3 regions of the Lactiplantibacillus brownii genome follow, and region 3 is predicted to be linked to each of the others. Evidence: predicted binding sites of a transcription regulator. Region 3 holds the regulator's gene; each other region holds the start of a gene.
The links. The regulator Rex, encoded in region 3, represses fermentation and respiration genes when NADH is low (regulators of the CRP and FNR family bind a similar motif). The targets are predictions, from matches to a motif close to TTGTGAANTANTTCACAA.

Region 1 (2,276 bases), 2.2 Mb from region 3:
CCACTAGATCTGGTTGCGCGGCTTTAATTGGCTTCACGGCAGCAAGAATTTCTGCGAGCGTTTTACCGGTAATCGGTACAGCGATTTTTGGTCGCCCCATTCCTAAGCTCAGGTTGCGACAGTTAACGACTGGTTGCATGTTTAACGAACCCCTTTCTGGTTTATCACTGGCTGACTACGCATCTTCATCGAATAAAATATGGCGAATATAATCGACCGGCATCTCTTCACCAGTCCACAATTTGAAAGCCGCAGCGCCTTGTTCAAGCATCATACCCAGACCATTGAAGACCTGCGTCACACCAGCAGCTTGTGCCACTTTCATCAATTTGGTGGTTCGTGGGGCATAAACGGTATCAAAAACGATCTGGTCTTTACGGAACCAAGTTGGATCAGTCACTAGCGTTTCATTTTCCAATGGCTTCATTCCAACACCGGTGGCATCCGTATAAATCGCCGAATCTTGAATTTCTGCTTTAAAATCGTCACGATCTTCCAAGGCGTGTAATGTTGCCCGACAATTGGTTCGTTCATTAATGAGCTTGACATTGCGCACGGCATTATCCCATTCGGCATCGTGCCGATTAAAGATCGATAGGTCGCTGACGCCATCTAAGGCAGCTTGAACCGCAATCGCAGTTCCGGCGCCACCAGCCCCTGCTAAGGTCATCTTCTGGCCACGAATATTGAGGCCTTCATCATCCAATGACTTCATGAACCCAAGCCCATCAGTCGTATATCCGGTTAAAATGCCTTTATCATTCACAACAGTGTTAACTGCCCCAATCATTTCAGCGGCTGGATCTAATTTGTCTAGTAAAGGAATGACCTTTTGCTTATTCGGCATTGAAATGTTAGACCCCCGCATATCCAAAGTCCGAATCGCTTGAATTGCGGCTGGTAATTGGTCATTACCTACTTCAAAGGCTAGGTAAGCATAATTTAGGCCCAACTTGGCAAAAGCGTTATTGTGCATCGTCGGCGACATTGAATGCCGAATCGGGTACGCCATCAAACCAATTAGTAAAGTATGTCCGTCAATTCGTTCCGTCATCATTAATCACTCCTCATAAAATTTTAAATATCGGTTATTTGTTACTCAATTCACTTGTCATCTTAGCAAAATGGTTTAATATAATAAATAAACGTTTTTTAATTAATTGATTGAATTTTTCTATCAATGAAAGGGGTTCCATTTCTATGAATCTACGTCACCTCCAATTTTTCAAAGAATTGGCCCGCACACAACACATGGCTAAAGCCGCTGAGAACCTTGGTATTTCGCAACCGACACTCAGTTACGCCATCAAAAAGCTGGAATCTGAACTTGGGGTGCCGTTATTTGAGCCAGATGGTCGTAATATTAAATTAACAGCCATTGGCGGCACCTATTTAACGTACATCACTGCCAGTTTAAATGATTTATCACAAGGCAACGAATTGGTCCAACAATTAATGAATCCAGATACCGGCCACGTTAAACTAGGCTTTACTTACACCCTAGGACAAGAACTGGTACCAGAACTAATCGCCAACTTTCAAGCTGATTCGCAAAATCGTGCGATTACATTTCAACTGGGACAAGGTAATTCCAATGACTTGTTGCAAGACCTAGCCAACGAACATTATGATCTCGTTTTAGCTTCCAATGTGGAAAAACTAGGAGCGAGTGCCGCTAACGATGTCCTCGACTTCATCCCAATCGTCCAACAAACGATTATGGCTGCCGTCTCGGCCCAGCACCCTTTAGCCGTCAAATCAGAATTGAAAGTGACCGACTTAGCTCCCTACCCGATGATCCTATTCACTAAGAATAGTGGCTTACGCCCACTCATCGACCAAATTTTGGCACGCGCCCACGTGACCCCCAAAGTTGCCTACGAGGTCGAAGAAGACCACACCATGGCTGGATTCGTACGGTACAACTTTGGCGTGGCGTTAATGCCTTACTTACCACTATTAGAACAAAGTAGTGTCTTGCTCAAGCCATTGGTCGACCAACCGCTACAGCACCAACTCTACTTAGTCATGAAGCGTAATCACTTCATCACGCCGTCGGTCCAACGCTTTAAGGAGTTCAGCCGCAGTTATTGTTGGCAACACTATACCGCTCAGGATCGGTTAATTTGATTGACTGCGATGTAGCCAAAAAGGATGGTGCAAAATTATGTCTGGAAATAACGACGGTTTATCACAAAACAACGACAAGACTCCTCATCATATTTTGAATAAAACAATTTCTCGTGAATTTTCACAACAAGGTCTTCAAATTCTAG
Region 2 (2,276 bases), 2.1 Mb from region 3:
TTTGTCCCACTCTTTATTTGTCGTGATTTTCGGCTAAATAATGTTTCAGCGCGACTAAGTCAGCATCAACCGTGGGTAAAATTCGCTTAAATCGGCGGCTGTACGATGGATGATATAACGGAAAGATAGGATAAACCGTCGCTGACCAATCGAATTTTTGTGTCACCGTTGACCAACGTCGAATCGGCGACTTCAATAATTGACCGTGAACGGCGCTGATTTTCACTTTAGGGCCCAGTAGTCGTTGTAACCCAGTATTGCCTAGTGGCACTAAAACGTGGCCTGTGAGTTGTGCGAGCTCAGAATCCAACAACGGTGCACTTGCGATGACTTCAGCACGGGTTGGACGACGGTCGCTTTTACGGCCGGTGGCACCGAGTTTGTAAGGTCGCGAACGAACGGCCCCGGTTAAATACACCTGATCACGGGTCAAACCGAGCTTTGCGAGCCAACGATCTAACTCGGTTCCCGCCGGTCCTTGAAAAGGATGCCCTACTTCTGCTTCCACCTTGCCTGGCGCCTCCGAGACCATTACGATCACTGGATCTAAGGCCCCTTCACCAGGCACGAAGCCTGCTAACTGATCAAATTGTTTTAACAGTGCGCGCCCTTGAGCTTGCTGCGCCGCCGTCAATAAAGTTGCCATAATGCCATCCCTCCACTTCGTTTGAAATCAATTTAACCCCAATAATGACCGTCGTCAAATGTACAGGACTTTTGTACCAAATATACAGGTTCACCCTCTAAAATCCCGTTTCATCAATGTTTTTGCTTAATTGGCCTTTTGTTAGCTAGACTTGATGAATTTTGTGTAATGTGTCACAATGTAAATTGTAAGCGGTTTACATACTAATTAAATTTTAAAAGTGAGGCACTAGTATTATGAAAATTAAAGCTGCTGTTGTTGATAAAGTTAACGACCCATTTGTCATTAAAGATGATATTGAATTGGCTGAGATGGGCCCAACCGATTTACAAGTTAAGCTAGTCGCAAGTGGTATCTGTCACTCTGACGAAGCCATCCGTAAAGGAGATGCTTCCTTAGGCTATCCAGTTATTCTTGGTCATGAAGGCTCTGGGATCGTTGAAAAAGTTGGCCCACAAGTTAAAAACTTTAAAGTTGGCGACCATATTGTCATGTCTTTCTATGCAGACGGGACTTGTGACAACTGTCTCAAAGGTATGCCAACGAAGTGCCGGAATTATGCTGACTATAATTTGAGCGGGACTCGTCCTGACGGCAGTGATCATTTCCAAGAAAATGGTCATCATGTCAGTGATATGTTCGATCAATCCTCGTTCACGACACATACCGTCATTGACCAACGTAACGCAGTTAAAGTTGATAAAGACTTAGACTTACGGCGCTTAGGGCCTTTAGGCTGTGGCTACGTTACCGGTAGTGGGACAGTGTTAAATAGCCTGCAACCACGTCCTGGGCAGACAATTGCCGTCTTCGGGACTGGCGCCGTTGGTTTAGCTGCAATGATGGCCGGCAAGATTTCTGGCTGTACCGAAGTAATCGCCGTTGATATCGTGGATTCACGGTTATCTTTGGCGAAAGAACTCGGCGCAACTCATACCATCAATAGCAAAAATGAAGATCCAGTGGCAGCTATCAAGAAGTTGACTCATGGCTATGGCGTTGACTTTACAGTTGATACGACTGGGGTTGAACCCGTCATGATTTCCGCTATTCAGGCTTTAGCACAAGGTGGGACCGCCGCATTGATTGCCGTCACCGCTAAAAATATTACGATCAGTTCTTGGAATGACCTTTGTGTCGATGATAAGAAAGTCATCGGTGTCAACATGGGGGATGCCATTCCTCAAGTCGACGTGCCTCGTCTGATCGACTTTTACAAGCACGGCATGTTCCCATTCGAAAAGACTGAAAAGTTCTACAAATTTGATCAAATTAACGAAGCCAACGCTGATTCTGTCAGTGGTAAGACCATCAAACCGGTTTTAATCATCGACGAAGATTACCAACCAGAAGCTTAGGCTAAATTTGCCACTTCGGTTCGTCTAGACGTCCTTATCGCAAAAGCTTTGAACTAATCTAAAAAGAAGGCTAGTAACTACTCGGATTATCGAGCACTTACTAGCCTTCTTTTTGTTAATACACCTTAACAAAATACCACCAACACCGAGTTACAGTCAGCAATATTTTAGCGTCATTAAGACATTTAGTCCAAACTTGGATCACTGCGGAAACGTTGTAAAATATAAATCGCAAAAACAACTAATACCGAGCCGATAATCTCAACAACACT
Region 3 (2,276 bases):
TTAGCGAGCTGTTTTCGTCGTGACTGCGCTCGTTTGGTGGTCGAAGCCCGGACAATATTGCGATTGACAAAATCTTCTAATTTACTGATTTCGGCCTGTTGTTTTTCGTAGTGTTTCCATTCAGCTTGAATCCGAGCGGCTTTCGTTTGGATATATTGATCGTAATTACCGGTGTAATGCACCATTTCATGATGCGACAAATCGTACACTTCATTAACGACGCGATCTAAAAAGTAACGGTCATGACTCACGATTAGTAGCGCACCGGTATAGGATTGCAAATAGCTTTCCAACCAGGTTAACGTCTCAACATCCAAGTGATTGGTTGGTTCATCTAAGATCAACAAATCTCGTTTTTCGAGCAACAGCTTCGCCAAGGCTAGCTGGGTCTTTTGACCACCTGATAATTCGGTCACTGATTTATCATAAACATCGGCATCAAATTGGAAGCCATGTAGCACGCCTCGGATTTCTGCCTGATAACCATAACCATTTTGTTGCTGAAAATCTGTTTGAACTTGATCATAAGTTTTCAAAGTTTGCTCATAGGTCGGTTGATCGGCAATCACTGCGGGGTCACTGAGTTGATCTTCCAGTTGGTGCATCTGTGCTTCTAATTTATGTAAGCCAGCAAAGACACTGCTCATTTCTTCCCAAATCGTATGCGCGCTATCTAAGCCTTGATCTTGGGCTAAATACCCAATTGTTAACCCCTTGCGCATTGAAATTTGGCCTTCATCTGGGACGGTTTCACCAGCAATCATTTTTAAAAGGGTGGACTTGCCAGCCCCGTTGCGACCAACTAATGCCACGCGGGCGTGGTCTTGAATGTCCATTTGTACGTTATCGAACAAGACATCAGCGCCAAAACGCCGCATGACTTGTTGCACTTGTAGTAAAATCACGTTTTTAAGCTCCTTTCAGGGTTGATTCGTCAAATAATTGTAGCATATTGCCACGATTAGCCCTAATGAAACGGAATAATAAGTAAATATTATTTCACAAAGTGTCGGGGTATGCTAGAATAGTGTCAGCAAATTCACAAACTTTTAATAAGGAGGGTCGTCCAATGGCAGAAACAAAAATTCCCCGGGCAACGGCGAAACGGTTACCGATTTACTACCGGTATTTAAATATTTTATTAGACGCAGATAAAAAGCGCGTCTCATCAACAGAACTGTCTGAGGCGGTTAAAGTTGATTCAGCCACGATTCGACGGGATTTTTCCTATTTTGGCGCACTTGGCAAACGTGGTTATGGTTATGATGTTGAAAAGTTGCTAACCTTTTTCAAGAAGATCTTGAATCAAGATACGTTAACGAATGTGGCTTTGATTGGGGTCGGTAATTTAGGACATGCTTTGCTCAATTTTAATTTTCACAAGAACAGTAATGTCCGGATTTCGGCTGCTTTCGATGTTAATGAGTCGATTGCGAACACCGTACAAAGCGGCGTGCCAGTTTATCCAATGTCTGAACTTAAGAAACAATTAATCGAACAACAGATTGAGATTGCCATCTTAACGGTGCCAACCTCGGTTGTCCAAGCGGTGACGGATGAATTAGTTTCAGCAAATGTGAAGGGAATCATGAACTTTACGCCTTTGCGCATTTCAGTGCCAGAAACGGTCCGGGTTCAAAATGTTGATTTAACCAATGAGTTACAAACTTTAATTTACTTTATTGAACATTATGGTGAACAACTTGGCGATAAATCTAAAGCTGAAAAGTAACGAATGAAGTTTAAAAAGACGCAACTAGCAAAAGCTGGCTGCGTCTTTATTTTAAGCTGATTTAATTGAAAAGTATCGGTATGACAACCGCGCCGTTCATCAAAACATGTGCAATCATTGAAGTCTGAATGCGACCGGTGTGGCGGTAGAGCCAACAGAAGAACAGGCCAACAAAGGCGTAGAGGATGAGATGACCGTCCGCGTGGGCGAAACTGAACAGTAGACTGGAAATAACCGCGGCACCAATGCTTCCAGTGACCGGCGTGAAAAAGCCAAAAATAACTTTCCGAAAAACGATTTCTTCCATAATTGGGGCCCCAACAAGCACAGCCAAGAAAAAGAAGGGGTACTTTTGCCCAACTGCGAGTAAAGTACTGGTGTTTTCAGATGCAGTTGATTGACCTAACAAACGAGTCAAGTTTAAGATGGCATTTTGGCCGACAATCACGATAAAGGTACCAGCTAAGCCCCAGAGAATGGTCGATAACCAAGTGCTAGGCTGTTGCTCAATGGTGTTGGGCTGGGCATGGTGCCAAGCCAACCA

Region 1: a site for Rex is predicted at 1,093-1,110, ahead of RA086_RS13575 (shikimate dehydrogenase). Genes of this name have one in related genera too.
Region 2: a site for Rex is predicted at 808-825, ahead of RA086_RS13060 (NAD(P)-dependent alcohol dehydrogenase). Genes of this name have one in related genera too.

Annotation. Positions count from the first base shown of each region.
Region 1 is NZ_JAVCWF010000001.1:2,905,025-2,907,300, forward strand. It holds gene aroD (type I 3-dehydroquinate dehydratase) at 1-139, opposite strand, end outside; gene RA086_RS13575 (shikimate dehydrogenase) at 176-1,054, opposite strand; gene RA086_RS13580 (LysR family transcriptional regulator) at 1,201-2,130, shown strand; gene RA086_RS13585 (hypothetical protein) at 2,168-2,276, shown strand, end outside.
Region 2 is NZ_JAVCWF010000001.1:2,784,835-2,787,110, forward strand. It holds gene RA086_RS13055 (uracil-DNA glycosylase) at 14-646, opposite strand; gene RA086_RS13060 (NAD(P)-dependent alcohol dehydrogenase) at 883-2,004, shown strand; gene RA086_RS13065 (DMT family transporter) at 2,190-2,276, opposite strand, start outside.
Region 3 is NZ_JAVCWF010000001.1:656,943-659,218, forward strand. It holds gene RA086_RS02715 (ABC-F family ATP-binding cassette domain-containing protein) at 1-905, opposite strand, end outside; gene RA086_RS02720 (redox-sensing transcriptional repressor Rex) at 1,070-1,732, shown strand; gene RA086_RS02725 (CPBP family intramembrane glutamic endopeptidase) at 1,794-2,276, opposite strand, start outside.